Regions from separate parts of the Desulfosporosinus sp. SYSU MS00001 genome, predicted to be linked through region 2. Evidence: predicted binding sites of a transcription regulator. Region 2 holds the regulator's gene; the other holds the start of a gene.
The links. Region 2 encodes LexA, which represses DNA repair genes until DNA is damaged. Its sites were predicted from a motif close to CNAACANNTGTTNG; they were not measured.
Positions count from the first base shown of each region.

Region 1: a site for LexA is predicted at 2,281-2,294, ahead of ACPUYX_RS20515 (putative DNA modification/repair radical SAM protein). Genes of this name have one in related genera too.

Region 1 is NZ_JBNFTW010000019.1:809-9,294, forward strand. It holds gene ACPUYX_RS20500 (hypothetical protein) at 1-414, shown strand, start outside; gene ACPUYX_RS20505 (LrgB family protein) at 914-1,606, opposite strand; gene ACPUYX_RS20510 (CidA/LrgA family protein) at 1,603-2,007, opposite strand; gene ACPUYX_RS20515 (putative DNA modification/repair radical SAM protein) at 2,348-3,649, shown strand; gene ACPUYX_RS20520 (TIGR03915 family putative DNA repair protein) at 3,628-4,461, shown strand; gene recQ (DNA helicase RecQ) at 4,695-6,890, shown strand; gene ACPUYX_RS20530 (MDR family MFS transporter) at 6,960-8,462, shown strand.
Region 2 is NZ_JBNFTW010000010.1:39,037-52,392, reverse strand. It holds gene ACPUYX_RS16525 (PrpR N-terminal domain-containing protein) at 1-483, opposite strand, end outside; gene ACPUYX_RS16520 (efflux RND transporter periplasmic adaptor subunit) at 814-1,578, opposite strand; gene ACPUYX_RS16515 (zinc-dependent alcohol dehydrogenase) at 1,625-2,755, opposite strand; gene ACPUYX_RS16510 (hypothetical protein) at 2,913-3,221, shown strand; gene ACPUYX_RS16505 (amidohydrolase) at 3,349-4,521, shown strand; gene ACPUYX_RS16500 (hypothetical protein) at 4,761-5,036, opposite strand; gene ACPUYX_RS16495 (metallophosphoesterase) at 5,211-6,113, shown strand; gene ACPUYX_RS16490 (DUF2179 domain-containing protein) at 6,189-6,689, opposite strand; gene ACPUYX_RS16485 (hypothetical protein) at 6,855-7,256, opposite strand; gene ACPUYX_RS16480 (hypothetical protein) at 7,582-7,821, opposite strand; gene ACPUYX_RS16475 (peptidoglycan DD-metalloendopeptidase family protein) at 7,931-9,613, opposite strand; gene lexA (transcriptional repressor LexA) at 9,729-10,346, shown strand; gene ACPUYX_RS16465 (D-alanine--D-alanine ligase family protein) at 10,697-11,818, opposite strand; gene lepB (signal peptidase I) at 11,930-12,475, opposite strand; gene ACPUYX_RS16455 (aminotransferase class I/II-fold pyridoxal phosphate-dependent enzyme) at 12,544-13,356, opposite strand, start outside.

The DNA of each region.
Region 1 (8,486 bases), on a different contig from region 2:
ACTTCAAACCTTGCTAATTCAATTAATGAGGACACAAATGGTGTAGATAGCGAAGATACTGTTTTTTTTGAAGAAATAGCTATTAAAAATATTCAACTGCAACTTGATAATTTACAGCTTTTACCCGAAGGAAGCTTGATAATCGAGAGCAAAACCATTGAGAATATGGAGACCCTGTTTAAATACCAGTTTCCTCTTTTGGATCAAATGAAAAAAGAAATTCAGCAAAATGGAAAGATCTCAGCTAGTACAAACGAAAAATATAAAAAGGCTCAACAAAATCGGGTTGCTATAGCAAAAAGTTTTAGTAGTCAGCTTAAGACAGTCGACCCATTTGCACCTGTATTTATCGTAAATAAATGGCGGACAATATTTGAAAATGCAATTAATAGGCAGAACACCACAGTAAACTAGTACATTTATTAAATTCGGAGAATTTGCAAAGCCACGACCTGAAAGTTTAGGTTATCTCCACTACTTGTATGTGCTATCCTGCGACCCATGTAGTTGTTATCATTAAGGCAATCACTCAAGGCGAATTATATGACGAACAAGAGAAAGAGTAGAACTCCACTGAATATCGTGGAGTTCTACTCTTTCTCTAAAAATTGGGGATATTCATTAGGAGTGGCTTGTTTTGGAAAAAACTAAAAACTATACAACCTTAAAGATTTAAGTAAAAACAATTGTGGTATCTTCCCTTCTAAATCTAATGTCGCAACAGGCAAGGATGATCGTCTGACGGAGTAGAGGTACTAGACATGGCATCTCCGAAATAATTTGCCTCACACATGAAATTAAGGAAGTCAATTTTCTGACACTCTTCCGCTGACATAACGTTAGATACCACGATTAAAGGGTTGAAGAATATAGTTTCCTCGTCTATCTCACAAAGTTGAAAAGCGTAAACTCATTATAACTTTAGGAGTAACGGAAAAATGATCGGAGCAAGAACGATGGTTGCTAATCCAGCAAAGATCATGGCGAGGCTTGCAATCGTACCCTCGAGAGAACCTAATGATAAGGCAGCGGATGTTCCGCAGCCATGTGCTCCCGTTCCCAGTAAAACCCCCTTAGCTATCGGCGAGCGAAGGTGGAGAAAACGGATTACCAGTGGGCCGATAACAAGCCCCATTAAGCCGGTAAAGATAACGAAGACTGCAGTAAGGGAAGGGATACCACCTAAGTTATTGGAAACATCAATAGCAATAGGAGTTGTAACAGAACGGGGTGCTAAACTAAGGATAATTTGAGGTTCAAAATTAGCGCCCAGCCCCAGCAGGGCAGAAGATAAAAATGCAGAGAGGGTACCTGCTAAGACACTGAGAATGATTTCTGGGAAATATTTTTTTAATAAGTCATAGTGTTTATATAATGGTAAAGCAAAAGCTACTATTGCAGGTTGTAAAAGTACACTCAACCATTTTCCGCCGATAATATAACTTGAATAGGAAATATGAAGTGTTAGCAAACCAATTATTAATGCCGCAGGTGCAATTAATAAGGGTGAAAATAGAACAAATCGAATGCGACCATATAAAGCCTTTGAAAAATAATAGAAGATAATGGTGAGAACTACACTTATGAATCCTACAAATTCGCTCATAATGCCTTTCCTCCTTTTCTAGTTATCATTTCTGCGGTAAGACCACTGCTAACCATGACAGCGGCTGTGCTAATTAAGATGATCAGGAATAGATCAAGACCTTCCCGGTGGAGAAATTGTATGTATTGCATTATTGCTACGACTGATGGAATAAAGAACAAAAGCAATTCGGCAAGCAACCAGTTACCGCCGATGACAACCCAGTTATACGGAAAGACCTTGAGGTGCAAAAGGATAAATAATATGCCCATACCAATAAGACTCCCAGGAAAGTTCAGATGCAATAGTTCACCTAAGAAACTTCCAATTAACGAAAAGATATAAAGAATTCCTATTTGAATTATTGCTATAAAAATCCGCGTTAGTTTTAACATCTTTGTTATTTGAAGTGCATTTCTCATCGCTTACAACCTCTTGCTTCCTTTTCTTGTGGTTGAGTAAATTTATGTAACAAGTATATAGCAACGAGTTTTATGTGTTAAATACATATATAGCATAACAATAATTCCGTTTATCTATAAATTAAAATTAACGGGAGGATATAGCAATGGATATTCCTGAAAGGTACTTTAAATGTGATAGTTAAGACAGAATAAATTATTTATATTCAAATGGAACATTTGATATATCTTTACACAAACCACTTACATATGTTTGCCTTATTCCCTTTGACAAGAACATATGTTTTGTATTATAGTGTTGACAAGATATAATATAAACTAAAATATGGAGGGGATTGGCATCGATATTTACGACAAATTGATGATTTTATCAGACTCAGCCAAATATGATGTAGCTTGTACCTCCAGTGGTGTAGATAGACGAGGGAAACAAGGGAGCATAGGAAGTGCTGCAAATGCGGGTATTTGTCATAGTTTTGCGGCTGATGGACGTTGTATTTCGTTACTAAAAGTTTTAATGACGAATATCTGTATCTATGATTGCAAATATTGTATAAATCGCACCTCAAATGATACCAAAAGAACGGCATTTACTCCTAGTGAGCTGGCAGAACTAACGGTCAATTTTTATCGAAGGAACTATATTGAGGGATTGTTTCTTAGCTCCGGAGTAATTAAAAGCCCTAATTATACTATGGAGCAAATGATCAAGGCATTAACACTGCTGCGTGAAGTTTATCATTTTAATGGATATATCCATGTTAAAACTATACCTGGAGCGGACAGTGAGTTCGTTACTCACTTAGGGCTTTTAGCTGACCGTATGAGTGTTAATATCGAATTGCCATCCCAAGAAAGTTTGAGGCTTTTAGCCCCGAATAAGACAAGGGATTCCATATTACGGCCTATGGGGTTTATTAGTCATAAGATCCAAGAGAATAGCTCAGACCTTGTGAAATTTCGACATGCTTCAAAGTTTGTACCCGCAGGGCAGAGCACACAGATGATTGTAGGTGCGACGCCTGATACGGATCATAAAATACTAACCTTAAGCGAAGGACTCTATAAAAAATATCGTCTGAAAAGGGTTTTTTATTCTGCGTATATACCGGTTGCGGAACATACTCTGTTACCATCTGTAGACACAAAACCTCCTCTTTTACGTGAACATCGCCTTTACCAGGCTGATTGGCTGTTGAGATTTTATGGCTTTGAAGCCAATGAACTGCTTGATGAGCAAACTCCAAATTTTAATTTGCAAGTTGACCCTAAGTGTAATTGGGCAATTAACCATCTTGGACAGTTCCCTATTGAAATAAATAAAGCGCCTTATGAGATGCTTTTGCGTGTTCCGGGAATAGGGGTAACCAGCGCCATGCGTATTCTAACGGCAAGGAAAAGTAGTTTAATTGATTTTGATGGACTCAAAAAGATGGGTGTTGTACTAAAACGGGCACAGTATTTTATTACTTGTAAGGGAAAAGTTATGAATCGACTAAAGATACCATCAGATGTTTCTTTGAGAACGCTGATGTCCGATCAGCATAAATTATTAAGCGGTTTTGCAGAGCAGCTCTCTCTTTTCCCCGATCCTTCTATGACGAGAGAGGAAGTGAGTCAGTGTTTGACAGAGCAGAGATAGTTTATGAATATGATGGGAGTTTCGAAGGGTTGATGTGCTGTGTTTTCGAAAGCTTTGCTCTCAAGGAGGTCCCAAGTGCTATCAGAACTCCTAGTGATCAGCAAAGCCTTTTTGATACACCAAAATGGATTGAGACGGACATCAACAAGTCGGATCGGGTCTATAATTCAATTGCAGCAAAAATCTCAGTTCAAGCGCAGGAATTAGTTACGCTGGGTTTTTGGACAAATGCTTCTCAGAAGGAACTATTAATCTATCATTTTTTACGCTTAGGCTATACGCACGGGAGTAAGGTTATGTCGATGCTTACAGATGATACTGTTAGCACCTTGCTAAAAGCCGTACGTCATTTGACGTCAGAAAGTCATAAGTTCAAAGGATTCGTACGATTTTCTGTTTATGATAAGGTTATGGTGGCAGTAATTGAACCTAAAAATTTTGTATTGCCTCTTATTTCTGATCATTTCTGTGATAGGTTTCGCAATGAGTCGTTTATGATTTATGATAAAACACATAAGATGGCTTTAGTTTATCAGGGGCAGGAAGCGAATCTGATTGAGGTTGATGAATTAACGTTACCTGAAGTTGATAAATCGGAAGTTGAGTATCGTCGTCTTTGGAAGCAATTTTATCAAACCATCGCTATTGAAGAGCGATATAATCCGAAATGCCGTATGACACTGATGCCGAAGAGGTATTGGGGACATTTAACGGAATTGGAAAAAGACGAAGAACCAGATAATTTAAGTGAGAAACAGCGAAATCTGAGTAAACATGCTATCAGATCTTATGAGCCTCAACGGTTGCCCTAGATTTTGTTCATTGGTGGTCTCCTCCAACAGCTAAAGAAATGTTGGGGGTTTTCTTATTGCTGAGGGACATTCACCCCAATGTCCTGGATTACAACATGAGCATACGAAGGTCGTGGCGTAATTATTAGTCACATTAGTACAGAATGTACTTTAAGATTTGGGAATAAGACCTTAATCTTATTTTTTTTTGCTATAATAGATAGAAGAGTTATCCTTTTAAGGAGTTGTTCAAAGTGCTCATAGAAACGGCGCTTAGAGTATTGCGGAAGTATTTTGGCTATACTCAATTTCGGGATGGTCAGCAAAAAGTGATAGAGAGTCTGCTTAAGGGCAGGGATACGCTGGCAATAATGCCCACAGGGGCAGGTAAATCCTTAGCCTATCAAGTTCCTGCTTTAATTTTTCAGGGAACCACCTTGGTTATCTCACCGTTAATTTCTTTAATGAAGGATCAGGTTGATGCTCTCCAGCAATTTGGAGTTTCAGCGACCTTTATAAATAGTTCCTTATCCCTCGGTGAAGTAAGGACCCGAATAGAGCGAGTCCTTCACGGAGACTATAAACTACTATATATTGCTCCGGAACGATTAGAATCGGAGAACTTTCGTATGCTCTTGAAATCTCTGAATGTTTCTTTTTTGGCAATTGATGAGGCCCATTGTGTTTCGCAATGGGGACATGATTTTCGGCCAAGCTACATTCAATTGGGATCTTTTGTGAACTCTCTGCCTCAAAAGCCGCTGATTGGCGCCTTTACAGCAACTGCAACCGAGGAGGTTCAGAGAGATATTGTTCGTTTGCTCCAGCTTGATAACCCTAATGTTTATGTGACGGGCTTTGATCGGCCTAATTTGTCGTTTACAACTCTTCGGGGAGAGAACAAAAAGGCATTTGTTTTAGACTATGTACAGGCACATAGGGATCAATCAGGAATCATTTATGCTGGAACTCGGAAAGAAGTGGATCATCTCCAGGCTTTTTTAACGAAACATAGTTTAAAGATCGGAAAATACCATGCCGGGATGAGTGACGACGAGCGTAAAAAGAGCCAAGAGGATTTTCTTTTTGATGAAACCCTGATCATGGTGGCTACTAACGCTTTTGGAATGGGTATTGATAAATCTAATGTTCGTTATGTAATCCATTACAATATGCCAAAAAATATGGAGGCCTATTATCAAGAGGCTGGACGTGCGGGACGTGATGGAGAACCGGGGGAATGTATTTTACTCTTTTCGCCTCAAGACGTTGTTCTGCAAAGATTTCTCATCGAACAGAGTGTATTAAATCCGGAGCGGAAATTGAATGAGCATAAAAAGCTTCAAGGAATGGTGGATTTTTGTCATACCCCTCGTTGTTTGAGGAAAACTATTTTAGAATACTTCGGGGAAGAAGAGGTTCCGAATCATTGTGAAAACTGTAGTAATTGTAATGATACACGTGAGATAGTTGATATTACATTAGATGCGCAGAAAATATTTTCATGTATCTATCGGATGAGAGAACGCTTTGGGATTGGCATGGTTGCTGAAGTACTAAAGGGGTCACGCAAAGCGAAGATAATCGAACTGAATTTTGATAGGCTTTCTACGCATGGACTTTTAAAGGATATGTCACTTCAGGAAATAAAAGATCTTATTAATTATTTAGTCGCTGAGAGTTATTTGCAATTATCAACCGGAGAGTATCCAGTACTGAAGCTTATGCCTTCTGCAGTTTCTGTTATAAAAGGTGAGACAAAAGTTATGAAAAAAGTGTCTCTACAACCTTCACGCGATGTCGTGGAGGAAGTCAGTCTCTTCGATCGGCTCCGGGCACTGCGAAAAGAATTAGCAGCACAGGAGAACTTGCCCCCATATATGATTTTTGCTGATAGCACCTTACGGGAAATGTCCCAGGTTTGCCCGTCAAATCCTAGGGAGATGATTCGGATTAGTGGAGTTGGGGAACGGAAATTAGAAAAGTATGGAGATGAATTCTTGAATGCAATTGCTGATTTTATGGGAGATTCCAAACCCAAAAGGAACAGCATGCTTTCCTTGCCTGCAGACAGCAGCTTGGACACAGCGGCAAAACAATCCAGTAAGGCAACAACTATTAATTTAGCGATAACAGATATGTCAAAGGATAAACTTCCTAGTCATGTCCAAACTCTGCTCTTGTATCAAGAAGGGTATTCTATTGAAGAAATAGGGAAGGTTAGGAAAATAACAGAATTAACGGTACAGAATCACCTTGTGCGCTGTGGTCTGGAGGGACATGCTGTACCTTGGGACGACTTTATTCCCGTTGATCAGGAACCTTTAATTTTAGAAGCGGCCCAAAAAGCTGGTCGCGAAAAATTACGGCCAATAAAAGATTTGCTTTCCGATGATATTGAATGGTTTACGATACGGGCAGTCTTGGAGAAACATAGAGAATTGAATTAAGGATTGAACTGTTGAAGATCTTTGAAACTAAATTTTATACGGTTCGGTTCCAGAAGGAGTTATTTCTTAATGCATAGTTCGGAACAAATTCACGCAAGAGAAAATGCTAAGACAAATCGCAAAGTTACATTAGCTTGTATTATGTTAGCGATGTTTATGGCAGCCATTGAAGCGACGATAGTAGCTACAGCGATTCCAAGTATTGTAGGTGATTTAGGCGGGTTTTCAAAGTTCAGCTGGGTGTTTTCGGCGTTTCTCTTAGCGCAGGCGGTAACAATCCCGATCTATGGGAAATTGGCTGATTTGTATGGCCGAAAACCTATCTTTTCATTTGGGGTTATCGTCTTTTTGATAGGTTCATTACTTTGTGGGTTAGCCAAAAGCATGAATATGCTCATACTCTTTCGTTTAATCCAGGGTGTTGGGGCAGGTGCTGTTCAACCGATTGCCACGACTATTGTTGGGGACATTTTTGATATCTCAGAACGTGCTCGTATTCAAGGGTATCTTTCAAGCGTTTGGGGGGTATCATCAATTATTGGCCCAGCCCTAGGTGCTTTTTTTGTACAATATGTTCGGTGGTCTTGGATATTTTGGATAAACATTCCAATAGGTCTGTTTTCTATGATAGGAATATGGATTTTCCTTAAAGAGACTGTACATGCTCAAGAACATAAAATTGATTATTTAGGATCGGGTTTGATATTTATTACAATCAGTGCCTTAATGGTTATTTTTATCCAAGCAGGAACAGTTTGGCCAATGACTTCAGCACCGATTCTTATATTAACCGGAATTGTCATTCTTGGCGTCTTATTATTCATTTTACAAGAGAAGAGGGCTGTTGAACCCATTATGCCTTTGTGGATTTGGAAACATTCACTGATTCTTGTATCAAATTTAGCCACGTTAACAACAGGTGTTGTCATTATCGGATTATCATCATTTTTACCCACCTATATCCAAGGAGTTATGAATAAAACTCCGTTAATTGCGGGTTTTGCACTTGCTTTTATGTCCATGGGCTGGGTTGTTGCGGCGACTCTTTCCGGCAGAATAATGTTTAAATATGGGTTCCGTAATGTTGTTATAGTCGGTGCAATTTGGGCCGTGATTGGTTCAATGTTTTTTGTAACGCTGCAGCCAGATAAGGGCTGGCTTTGGGCTGGAGCGGGTTCGGCAATTATAGGTATAGGTATGGGCCTTGCAAGGACCGTTTTTATTGTCGGAATTCAGAACAGTGTTGATTGGAAAATGCGCGGTGTAGCTACAGCTTCGAATATGTTTATGAATATATTAGGCAACACTATGGGGGCGGCACTTTTAGGCGGAATCTTGAATCTGAAATTGCTGAATTTTCTACGGAGCAGCGGTAAAGGAGGAGGTCTGCAATTAGATGTTATTAACATCCTGCTTGACCCAGTTAAAAGAGGAGCTTTACCACAGAGTGAATTGAAATTACTTACCTCAGGGCTTGCCTTATCATTGCATAATGTTTTTTGGGGTCTACTGATATTTTCTGCATTGAGTTTTGGTTTAGCCATATTATTTCCCAAGGCGGTCAAATCATAACAAGACTTACCTGATAGAAAAGTC
Region 2 (13,356 bases):
CATGTATCCGCCCTGTTCCTTGGCTGCCGTATATCCGCCTTTGTCACCAGTAATAGCGTTAACACCAATTCTGCTTAGCTGTTCTAGTATTTTGGGGATTTCCTTAAGGGTAGTCCATGGCCTGACATATATTGTCGTTTCACCGACAACGAAATCTGAATCATCCATATCATCTAAAAATCCTTTATGAGCCACCACTCCCACTTTTGCAGCTCCACCAGCAATCAAACGCTGAACTGCCTCCAGCATCTCACCAATAGTCATAGTCAGCCCAACAACAGGCTTATGGGTATGTTTTTTTAACAGGTCAACCATAAGGCCTCTGCTGATCATAACATCCGTTTGAGGGTTGTCTCTAACTACCTCTGGGCCTCGATCAAAGCTTACAACTTCGATAGGAAACGATAAATTGAGCTCATGCATCACCTGTTCCGCTACTTGAGCCATATCTGGCGTCAAAGCTACAAAAAAAATAGATTTCATTATTTTGTTTTTCCCCTCCTTAGTACTTGCATTTTCCTCTTTTTAAGGATTTTTTGGGCGAACATTTATAAATTAAACCGGAGCAATAATAATAACGACCGGAGCATTTCTTAATCCAATTCTTATATCCCTATAATTCTTCTGGTTAATTCTACTTCTATCAACAAATATCCTGCATTCGTTACAAAATCTGCAAAATGTTTAAATGCTCGAGCCAGCCATTCATTAGACTTTAATCTTCACAATAATAGCCCCGGCAAACTGCCAGGGCTATTATTGACTGCACCAAGTGACCTCTATGATTTACTGTATAATAATTCATCGATGTTCTTAGTTTGGCGGGGGACCGCCGTCACCAGGACCTCCGCCCCCGAAAAGGAGATCTGAACCAGAGCTGGATTTCGTTGTCGTTGAAGCAGAATTGGTTCCTGTAACAACTTCTTGCCCTTCTTTTAAGCCGCTCTTGATTTCCGCATTCGTTCCATCATCCAGACCGATAACAACTGGAATAAAACGGCTATTCCCTAATGAAGTTCCACCCTTGCCGTTACTTGTGCCGGAACCACTTTGCCCGGAGTCAACATTTAAACCTCCAGGAACCATGACGCCTGTCTGATTTCCTTGGGTTTTAAGAGCCTGACTGGGAACAGTTAAAACATTCGTAGCTTGAGCTGCTATGATATCTACATTGGTATTCATTCCTGCTCTCAGCAGATCACTGTTGTTATCAACTGCTGCTTTGAGCTCATAGGTTGTAACGTTCTGAGTAGTTGAGCCTTCTAAAGCAACTGAATTCACAGTTCCGCTGATATGCTGATTTGGATAAGAATCCAGGGTAATATCTGCTTGATCTATCGAAGCATCGACCTCTAGTTTCTCCCCCGTAGGTGTAAGGGTGATTATGGAATTCGAATCCGAATCTTGACCCAGCTGAAGAGGACAGCTAATAACCACAGCATCCACCGGTGCAACAATGGAGGCATTCTCTAAATCAGCCTGAGCGCTGGCTAATTGCGCCTGGGCGATCTGAATATCTGCTTGTGCCGATCTGATATCTGCTTCGTTAGGTCCTTTGGTTTGTTGGTCTAAAGGCATTCAAATATGTCCTTTCAGGGAAAATTCGTCTATTTAATTCTCTAAATCAAGGTTTCAAGACAACTTTGATACAGTTGTCAAGCTTTTGATCAAATAATTCGTAAGCCTTTTCGCCTTCAGTTAGTGACATTCGATGAGTTATTATATCCGTTGCATCAAACTCATTCTTGACAATCATATCTAAAATACGATCTATATACGAATGTGCAGGACATTGGCCCATTTTTAAGGTAACATTTCTGGAAAAGAAATCTCCAAAGGGGAAATTATTATATCTCGCTCCATAGACACCAACCACAGATATTGTTCCCCCCTTACGGACTGCCTGGGAGGCAATTTCAAGGGCAGATTTTGAGCCTCCTTGAATCTTTAATAGTGTTTCCAACTTTTCAACTGAAGACATTTCCCCGTCCATCCCAACACAATCAATAACTACGTCCGCTCCGCCATGAGTTATTTCTTTAATATATTCTCCGGTATTATCATAGTTATCAAAATTTACCACTTCAACTTTGTTAAACTTTTGGGCATGTTCCAACCTGTAGTTCAGATTATCTACGGCTATAATTCTATCTGCCCCCATCAAGGCAGCCCATTTTTGGGTAAGCAAGCCAACCGGTCCGCAGCCTAAAACTACTACAGTGTCCCCCCTTTTCACACCGCCATTTTCTACCCCCCAGTACGAAGTCGGCAATATATCTGTTAGAAAAAGCACTTGTTCATCAGTAAGATTTTCCGGAACTATTCTTGGACCAACGTTGGCATAGGGTACTCTCAGGTATTCTGCCTGACCGCCGTCATAGCCGCCCATTAGCTCGCTATAGCCCAAAATGCCGCCTATTTCACCATGATCATTTGAATTATCACATTGGCTCCACAGCCCATGCATACAGTACCAACAGTACCCGCAAGCCACTGGAAAAGGCACTATTACTCGATCACCCTTTCTAACTTTTTTGACGTCGCTTCCTACTTCTTCCACAACGCCCATAGCTTCATGACCAATAATAAATCCTTTGGGCATTTTGGGGATACGTCCGCGTAATAGATGTAAATCCGAACCACAAATGGTCGTAGAAGTAACCTTAATTATTATGTCATCGTCCTTCATAATTGTAGAATCTTCAACATTTTTAACCTCGACGTGATTGACCCCTTGATATGTAATTGCTTTCATTTCCTTAGTTCCTTTCCGGTATTTTTATTATCTTCTCATATTCGCAATAATTCATACCTTCTTTTCGCCCCATCTTCTACTTCTTTAGATGGTCAATGTACAATTTCAGGAACCTTGTTCACTCAAATCCATAAATTAAAGTAAGGGGTTGATAAGAATGACGGAAGAAATTCGATGTGTCCATTGCGATAAAAAAAGCAATCAGGATCAATGGTTTATTACGACTGCTTATGCTTTAACCATGAGCATTGAAGAGGTTGCCAATCGAGATAAGCCAATCTTAGTATATTTTTGTCCCAATTGTGGTTTGCCCAATACACGACTGAAAGAGGACCAGAAAGTAATGCCAGCGGAGGAAGGCATCGAAGCAATCAAGGACGAAGCGTTTGAAGAAGACGGAAATTCCCTCCCCAAAGAATTAAGTAATAACACGTCAGATTTTGAGAGTGAGGGAACTAAAGATTAATTCTGTCAAGCAAAAAGACGCTGAAAGCGTCTTTTATGTTTTCAATCTTTGTATCCTTATAATCTCATAATCTCATAATCTCCTAATTATTAAGACAAACTAAACCTACGAGAGGAGGTATGGTTATTTGGACTCACTGCTTCTTAAAAATTGTCTAATTTTAGAACAGCATGGGAAAACCGTACATAAGGACATTTTAATCGAGATGGGTAAGATATCAGCTCTGGAAGAGGGTCTATCCTCTGCCGGCTGTTCTTCAATAATTGATGTTCAAGAGCAATATGTTTTGCCTGGATTTATTGACTGCCATACCCATTTAGGAATTATTGAAGAATGTACCGGAAAAATTGGAGTTGACAATAACGAAACCTCCAATGCGGTTACCCCCCATCTTCGAGGTATCGATGCAGTCAACCCTCTGGATGTGTCTTTTAAAGACGCTGTTAAATCTGGGGTTACAACAGTTATGGTGGGACCAGGGAGTAATAATGTTGTAGGTGGCCTCTCTTTAGCGATTAAAACATCAGGACGGATCATTGATCAAATGGTCATAAAAAGCCCAGTTGGCTTAAAAATTGCCTTGGGCGAAAATCCAATCAGTACTTATGGCATTGAAAGTAAATGCCCAGTTACGAGAATGGGAACGGCTGCTTTAATCAGGGAACTATTTATGCGAACAGAAGATTATCGAGAGTTAAAGCAACAAGGCAAAATTAACTATCGAGATCCCCGTCTTGAGGCGGTTATTCCTGTCCTTCAAGGTGAAATTTCTTTACGAGCCCATGCTCATAGAGCTGACGATATTGTCACCGCTATACGTATTGCTGAAGAATTCAAAATTCACAAACTGGTTATTGAACATGGAACCGAAGCTGATTTAGTCGAAGACTGTCTTAAAGAACGCAAAATACCAGTAGCTTTTGGCCCTATGTTAACACCGCGAATTAAAATGGAATTAAAAAGCCGAAATTACAAGACTGCCATTAATCTGGTTAATGCCGGCATAAAAGTTGCTCTAATTACGGATCATCCCTATAATTCCATAGACCAATTGCGCACTATTGCTTCTTTGAGTATCGCTGAAGGCTTGAATCCTTCCGAAGCACTGCGTGCTCTTACTTCGAACCCCGCAGAAATTTTAGAATGCGGTCAGCAAATCGGGGCTGTTAAAATAGGCTATGATGCTGATTTGGTCGTCTTTGACGGAGATCCATTTAATCTCAACTCCAAAGTCATCTATACATTTGTTAATGGCCAACTGGCATATTCAAAAAACGGGAAACCATCTTTCAAGGTTTAGCTTTTAAGGAGTTTTCAATATGGTATTACGATGTCCAAAATGCAACAGTAAAACGTATTATTATACCTACATTAACCAGCGAGAAATTGTACTTTGTAGATGCTGCGGGTATTGGGAATCATTGTCTTTAGATGACTGGGAGAAATTAAGTGATTCTTAATTTTCTTTACTTATAACCCAAGTACCACTGCTTTTCCGATACTCATATAAAGTTTCCCGCGTTTCTAAGGGATAGCAGGTTACTCCTCCGGGATAATTTTAGATCTGTCAAAAGCTAAACGTTTCTTTATATCCATGATCTCTTCCGAAATCATTGCCAAGCTATTAGTGCAAATTTCATTGTGGGCTTGCATCTTTTTTAAGGAAGAAGATTTTGAATCCTGTCGCTTTTGAACCTTCTTTCTGTCAAAGTGATACATCGTTTCCCGCTGCCCTTTACGAGAATCGTCAAGCCCGATCTTTCGAGCTGGGCGAATGCTGCTTATAGGTTCTATTTTCTCTACATGGTCGTCCAAGTGATATCACTTCCTTTTCTTATAGTTCCAAAAAGGGTGTATTTAGGGGCACCCTTTTTACCTGTATCCAATATACTAGATTATAACCAGCTGCGACTTGGGTCTTGTTGCTTAAATTAACTAATTAAAAAAGTAACAATTTATTGAATCAATTAGGTGAACGAGGAGGCTGACATGGATAAGTTAGAACGTATTTCAAAAATATTTCAAACAGCAGAAGAAATCCCTTTTGACAACTCCTCAAAAATCATCCTAATGAGTGACATCCACCGAGGAGACGGAAGTTGGGCTGATGATTTTTCCAAGAACCAAAATGTATATTACGCTGCCTTAAACCATTACTACCATGAAAACTATACCTACATCGAAGTTGGTGATGGTGATGAACTCTGGAAAAATACTAAACTAACCGACATCATTAATGTACATAATGATACTTTTCTGCTCCTCTCTAAATTTTACAATGAGGGCCGTCTTTATATGATTTGGGGAAATCACGATATCGTTAAACAATCCGAGAATTATGTATTCAATAACTTATATCAATACTTCGATGAACAAGAAAAAAAGTCTATCTCCTTATTTCAGGATCTAAAACTACATGAGGGGTTAATTTTAAGACATCAAGAAACAAATCAGAAGATCCTCTTAATTCATGGTCACCAGGTAAATATTATGGATTATGAGCTCTGGAGATTATCCCGATTTCTCGTAAGATATTTATGGAAACACCTCGAGTTATTCGGTATGAATGACCCCACAAGTACTGCAAAAAATTATGAGAAAAAGGAAGATGTAGATAAAGCACTGATAGAATGGGTAACTTTAAATAAACACCCGCTTATTGCCGGGCATACTCATAGACCAATGTTCCCGGAGGTAGACGGCCCTCCCTATTTTAATGACGGAAGCTGTGTCCATCCGCGAAGTATCACGGGTATCGAAATCACTGATGGATCAATAGCGCTTATCAAATGGAGTGTCAAAACTAAGGACGACGGAACATTATTTATCGCTAAAGAGTTTCTGGAAGGACCAAGAAAGTTATCCGACTTTCAATATTCCAAGGACAATTAATCGCAAATTCCCATTATGCAATAATTCACTTCTGATTACATTGGTTTATAACAGTGTAGGATGTTATAAGGCCAGTTATCTCTTCATATCCTTGACATCCATACTTACAACATAGGCAGTGGGATCAAACTCTTGAATAAGCCTTGTTAATTCTCTAAACTGTTTTTTCTTCACGATAAGTATCAGTTGAGACTTTTCTGAACCATTCATTCCATACCCTTTAGCCGTTGTTACAGCGAATCCCTGTTCTCTCAGGGTATCTGCCAAACTCCACTCATCGTGATTTGCAACAACTAAGACATAAATACTATCCCGCGATAATTTATCGTCTATTATCATGCCAATATAGTTGCCTGCTGCATATCCGCAGGCATAAAAAATCAGCACTGTCGGATGCATAACGTATTTAAACGCCTGAGATGCACCCAAGGTATAAACAATAATTTCCACAAAGGCAATGAGTGAAACAATATATTTTTTGCCTCTAATCATTGACTTCAGACGAAGTGTATCTAAGGAAACGTCTATAATTCGGGCAAAAAATATCAGAACTCCTAAAATTACCAACAATATCACCGCTAACCATCTTTTTTATCTTAATACTATTTAACCAGTTGCCACTACTAATTCTATGACCTAGACTAATTCAATCATACATACTCTTTTCAAAATAAATATTGATTAAATAATATCCTATTACAAAAATTCAAAAGCCACAACCTTTTTAGGTGTGGCTTATCCTCAGGCTGTAGTGCGTATCGCTCTTTTCTTTTCAAAATCCGCCCATCGTTCTTCCATTGACATTGCTCGAGTCTTCTTTCCTTTAGGACCATTATTATCAGTTTCTTGTTTACTGGAATCAAGTTCTGCCTCAGAGTTCTCCGCTAGGCACGTTTCTTCTTTAGACCGCCCTGTAATTTCTTCTTTGGATTCTTCTATTTCTGCCACCACCCGTGCAATTCTGGCGCTTGTTTCTCTTATCCGCTCATCAATCATACTTTCCTTTCTCACATAACTAAGAATTTTTCTCTGTAGTAAAACAAGCACTGCTATTAGTACTAAAATGGACAGGCCTTCAAGTAATTCAAATAAATTAACCTGAAAACTGATCCTGCGACAAGATTCAAGTATTTGATTAACCATATGCTTTTGTGTCCACCTCAATCCTAATGTAAGTGTTGATATAATAGATACCAGAAGGAATATTTTAAATCTTATTTTCTATAAACAACCAAAAATTACCTTCCAATATATTGTAATATATTGTAAAATCGGTTCTTATTTTAGGTATGAGGGATCAAGGTGCGCTTTACTCCTTACCATCTTTTGAATTCTATATCTGAATAATTCAACTATTATGTCTAAATTCCTTTAAGAACTTTTGCCCGGCGGGAAGAATATCCCTTTGTTATGACAAAAACCCCTATATTGGATGATTCCAACATAGGGGTTTGTCCTCTTATGGACATTATCGGCGTTTAAGAGTATAGTTTATGCCCTTTCCTCGAAGTCTGTTTCCGGAACTTCGTTCTTCCTTATTAATTAATATATCATCAATTCCGATTTCGGCATAATCACCTTCAAGAGTATCTATACACTGACAACAATTATCACATAATTTACTTGGGTCTAGATCGCAGCGATCACACTCACCACAATCTGTACAAAGCCGTTCTTCCAAAACACATTGTTTACTAATTGTTTTCAAGTTTATCAATCCCTCAGATTTTAGTTGTTTTTAATGATTTCTATGAGCCATCGGCACGTTGATTTATGTTACTATCTATCATAACATAAAATACCGATTCCAGACAAAACTAATAAATTCCGGGGCTTGAAAATATACCTCTTTGATCCTTGGAAAGATTATGAATCGCTGCATTGATTCGTTGGTCAGCCCACCCTTCATCCAGTAATTTTATGCTATCACTGTAGCGCTGCATACTGCCTAACAAGACGAGCAAAAGCTCCCCATCCGTGCTAGAGACATAGGATATGAGACATTGTCCCGCTTCAGTTGTTGTACCGGTCTTAAGGCCATGATCCCCCGGATAAACCCCCAGAAGGCTGTTGGTATTTTTAAGTACTATAGAATGGTCTCGGCCTCTTGAATCCACCCAATGTACGGCTGCAGTCTTTTCATTAACAAATTTCATTAAATCTGGATTGTTGATAAAGGCTTTGGCGATTTTGCTTAGATCGCTAGCCGTTGAATAGTGATTAGGAGCGGGAAGTCCATGAGGATTTACAAAATTGCTTTTGGAACATCCCAAGGATGAGGCGTACTTATTCATTTCTCCTGCAAAGGCTGGTAATGTACCACTTACTTTCACTGCTAGAGCGGCAGCAGCATCATTAGCACTGTGCACAAAGAGAGCTATCAAAAGATCGCGGACTGAAATCTCATCTCCAGGCAAGAGACCCAGCCGCGAGCCTTCCACTTCCACCTCTTTGCCCACTCGAACCCTATCCGTTTCTTTAAGACTCTGTACTGCAAGCAAACCGGTGAGAAGTTTTGTTGTACTCGCGGGAGCACGTTGAATGTCGCCATTTCTTACCTTTAATAAGCGGTTAGTTTTTAGGTTGATCAGAATATAACTTAGATCTTGAGTCGATAGTTCCTGAGCATCATAACTATGCGAGACTAAAGGTTTTGCTGAAATTTGAGACGTTAAAACTGAGTTGTTATTTCCCTTAACAGAGTTCTCGGCATCCCAATATTGCCAGACAACGAGAAAGGGATAAGGATTTATCCACTGACCATTTGGGAGCTCAATACCTAAATGAAGATGATCCGGTGTCGTTAAAGCATCTCCAGTATGACCCATAGTTCCAATGATTTCGCCCGCTTCAATTCGTTTTCCTTTAACTAATTTGGACGATATCGTTTCCAAATGAGCGTAATAATAATAATTCCCATCGTCACCGCGTACTCCAACCCGTTCTCCACCCAAGCGATTCCATCCCAGCTGTTCTATTCTTCCTCCACAAATATTGATTATGGGAGTACCTTCCGGAGCAAAGAGGTCTGTCCCCTCATGAGTACGTTTGCCTCCTTCACGATCTGCACCGTAACTATCTTCAAACCATGTTTTTCCAACTACCGGGAATCTGTACCTTCCTGGTGTGAGATATTGAAATTGAACTAAAATTTCCCGATGTCTTGTTACTAGTTTCTTTGTGTGCAGAGGAATATTCCCCCAGGATAAGTTATTGAAAGAAATCCTATTTTTGAGCTGTTCGGTTAATAATTGGGCCTCTTTTGGGGAAAGTGTTGAGCGGACCGCCAACAGATCCTCCCAGGAAACTGTTTTACCGGCCCTATACTCTTGGGAACATTCCTTAACAACGTCGGGAGAAATTGAGAGCAAGTAGGGATAAACATCCTTATCCAGGCTGGGATAACGATGGATTAAATTCCAAAAAGCCAAGGCAACAGCCATCAGACAAAGGATTTGAGTCAGCGCTATAAGAAAATTCCACTGAATCTTAGTTCGCAAATCGTCATCTCCTCTTCTCTGTCTTTGTTATATAGTTATCATTCTTCGAACATTTGTTTGCAATACGTTTCAAGGAATGGTAAAATATACATGATTATTAATAGGGAGTGAAAGTATGTACCCAGATTTATCGGAACGACAAACTAGAATTTTGGATTTTATTAAACAGGAAATCCACAAAAAAGGATATCCCCCCTCCGTTAGAGAAATCGGCGAAGCAGTTGGATTATTGTCTAGTTCTACAGTTCATGGGCATCTTCAAACTCTTGAGGATAAAGGATATATTCGAAGAGATCCCACGAAACCGAGGGCCATCGAGATTTTAGACGGTACCAGTGACGCTCTCGACTCAAGGAAAGTTGTTCATATTCCAATCATCGGCCGTGTAACAGCAGGGCAGCCCATTTTGGCTGTAGAAAATATGGAAGGAACGTTTCCATTGCCTGCTGACCTGGTCCATCAGGAAAATGTTTTTATGCTCCGAGTTCAGGGAGAGAGCATGATTGAGGCCGGAATCCTGGATGGAGACTTAATTATCGTTCACCAGCAAAATGAAGCACGCAATGGAGAAATTGTCGTTGCCTTAATTGGAGACGAAGCAACAGTAAAGCGATTTTTTAAGGAAAGAACACTCATTCGTCTTCAGCCTGAAAACTCGGCAATGGAACCCATCTACTCTCAAGATGTTTCAATTTTGGGCAAGGTCATCGGTGTTTTTCGCACCCTGCATTAAATCCAAACTCCCTAATTAAGATATGCATCTTCCCTCTTACTTAGGTTAACTACTCACGAACTTAACTCAAAAGCGTAAATAATCTTGACTGACACCCAAGGGTACAGTCTTCGCACTTGTAAGCCTCTGTGAAGAAGCGGAGCCAATGGTTCCACAGCGACAGAGCACACTGAATAGTAACGTTAAAAATAATGGGCTGGAACAAACGTCTTTCTCGTTTGCTCCAGCCCATTGAGTTTAAGTGAGAGTGGCTTCCCTACCATGCTTCGGCGGGGATAGAATCCATCCTTCAGCGCGATACCATTTGTTAAGGGATTGGTTCGATGTTCATCTTTAGCTGAACAAGTTTACTAATCTTTTAATATTTTACTCTTCTGTTTTTCCTCAAACCGTTCAAATCCCAATGTGATTAAATGATCAATCAGTTTCGCATAGGGAATGCCTGTTGCTTCCCAAAGTTTCGGGTACATTGAAATCTCCGTAAATCCCGGCAAGGTATTAATCTCATTGAGTACAATTTCATTCTTATCTGTCAGGAAAAAATCCACACGGCTAAGGCCGCTTGCATCAACCGCACGATACGCTTCAATGGCCATACTCTGTAATTGTTCAATGATGAATTGAGGAAGAGGCGCCGGTATTTTCAAACTGGAGCCGATATCCGAATATTTCGCTTCATAGGAATAAAACTCTTCCGCCGGCAAAATTTCGCCGGGCAATGAGGCTTTTGGGTCATCATTACCTAAGACTGCAACTTCAATTTCTCTGCCCACGATATTCTCTTCGACGACAACTTTACGATCATAAGTCGTAGCCAGCTTTAAAGCTTGAATCAGTTCTGAATTGTTATGGGCCTTGGAAATTCCTACGCTGGAGCCTAAATTGGCCGGTTTCACAAAACAAGGATATCCTATTTTAGCTTCAATAGCCGCCGCCCAATCCTCCGGCTGCTTAAAGTAATCGGAACGCAAGATTGTGAGGTAATTGGCTAAAGGAAGCTTTTTATCCTGGAATACCACTTTCATGCGGTCTTTGTCCATTCCGAGAGAAGACCCAAGGACACCTGAACCGGCATAGGGAACATTGGCCATTTCTAAAAGTCCTTGCAACGTTCCATCTTCCCCATATGGTCCATGGAGGACTGGAAAAACAACGTCAAATTTCCCCTCATTAGGCAGCGTTCGGCCATCTAAGGCAATAAAGCGTGGATTGGAAGGATCAACGACAAGGGTTACTTGAGAAGCCTGATTGCTCTCGGGAAATCCTGCCTTAATTACATCTTGAGGGACTATACCCCAAAACCATTGACCTTGCTTATTGATTCCGATAGTTTCAACATCATAGCGATTGCGATCAATCGCTTTATAAATCGACTGAGCCGAGTTAAGAGAAACTTCATGTTCCCCTGAACGTCCGCCAAAGATTAGAATCACACAGATTTTGTGATTTTCCACAATTATCCACCCTCTCATAAGTATTTGTTATGAATAAAACTCCCTGATTGATTATGTTAGAACGTAACACTAGTTATGATGATTAGCTTCATCTTTTAGTATATGCGCGAATTTAAAAAAGCTCCCACCTTAGCGGGCGAGAGCTCCAAAATGATCAAGCGGCCAATAGCGGAACAACGTACGGCCCGTAATATTCTTTATCGGCAAAGTACCCCAAACTCTTGAATCATCGCTGTTATTTCTGTTATCACCCATCACAAATACGGAATCCTGGGGAACAACAATGGGACCGTAATCATTTTTGGATTTTTCCAAGATATAGGGTTCATAGAGAGGTTTATCATTGACATATGTCGTGTGATTACGAATCTCTATCTTATCTCCGGGCAAACCAATAATTCGTTTAATAAAATCTTCCGTTGCATGGGCACTCGCAGGAGGTTTGAAAACCACAATATCTCCCCGGGTTAAGTGACCAATCTCCTTAAAGAAGAATTTATCGACAATGACCCGGTCTTGAAGCTGAATTGTCGGAAGCATTGAACCGGTAGGTATCTTACGTGCTTCAACAACATAAGTCCTCAACACCCAGGAAAGGGCGAAGGCAATCAGGACTATTTCAAGTAATTCTACCAAAAAGCGGGTCGTGCTTTTCTTGGATTCTAACTCTTCCATGATCCACCTCTTTTCTGTGTTTAATAGTATCACAGGATGGTCAAAGTTCCAAATATCATGACCAATACTTAATCTAAAAGTCCTTGCTGCCATAAATTCAGGGCGGCTAAAATATTTCCCATTTGAATATACCTTTGAGAAATCCCCCCCTGTTGGTAAGCAATATAAGGTTCTCTCAGAGGGCCATCCGCTGAAAATTCGCTCGTCGAACCCTGTATAAACGTCCCTCCTGCCATAATAATTTCGTCTTCGTACCCAGGCATGTCGGAAGGGACCGGTTTAATGTGAGAATCAAGGGGAGAACCTTTCTGAAGTCCTTGACAAAATGCGATCATTTTTTCTCTCGACCCTAGTTTTACAGCCTGAATAAGATCCGCTCTGAGCGATTCGGGTTCCGGATTTACTTCAAAACCTAAAGCTCGCCAGAAAGCTGCAGAAAAAACCGCTCCTTTAAGAGCTTCAGACACAGTTAAAGGACTAAAGAACAGTCCTTGATAAAATAAGCGCTCCCATTCCAGGGTTGCACCCATATGACCGCCGACTCCAGGTGCCGTTAAACGCTGTGCGGCCAAACTGACTAAGTCAGACCGTCCTGCAACATATCCCCCGGTGGGAGCGATACTCCCGCCTAAATTTTTGATGAGCGATCCGGCCATTAAATCTGCTCCAATGTCACCTGGTTCCAAAGGTTCTACCAATTCACCGTAACAATTGTCCACAAATATAACAACTTTAGGGCAATGGCTTTTTACAAAATCAACAAGTTCCTTGAGTTGAGCAATCGTCAGGGAATTTCTCCAAGCATAGCCTCGCGAACGCTGGACGATCACCATTTTTGTATTAGTCGTAAGAGCCTCTTTCAACAACCTAAACTGCATATG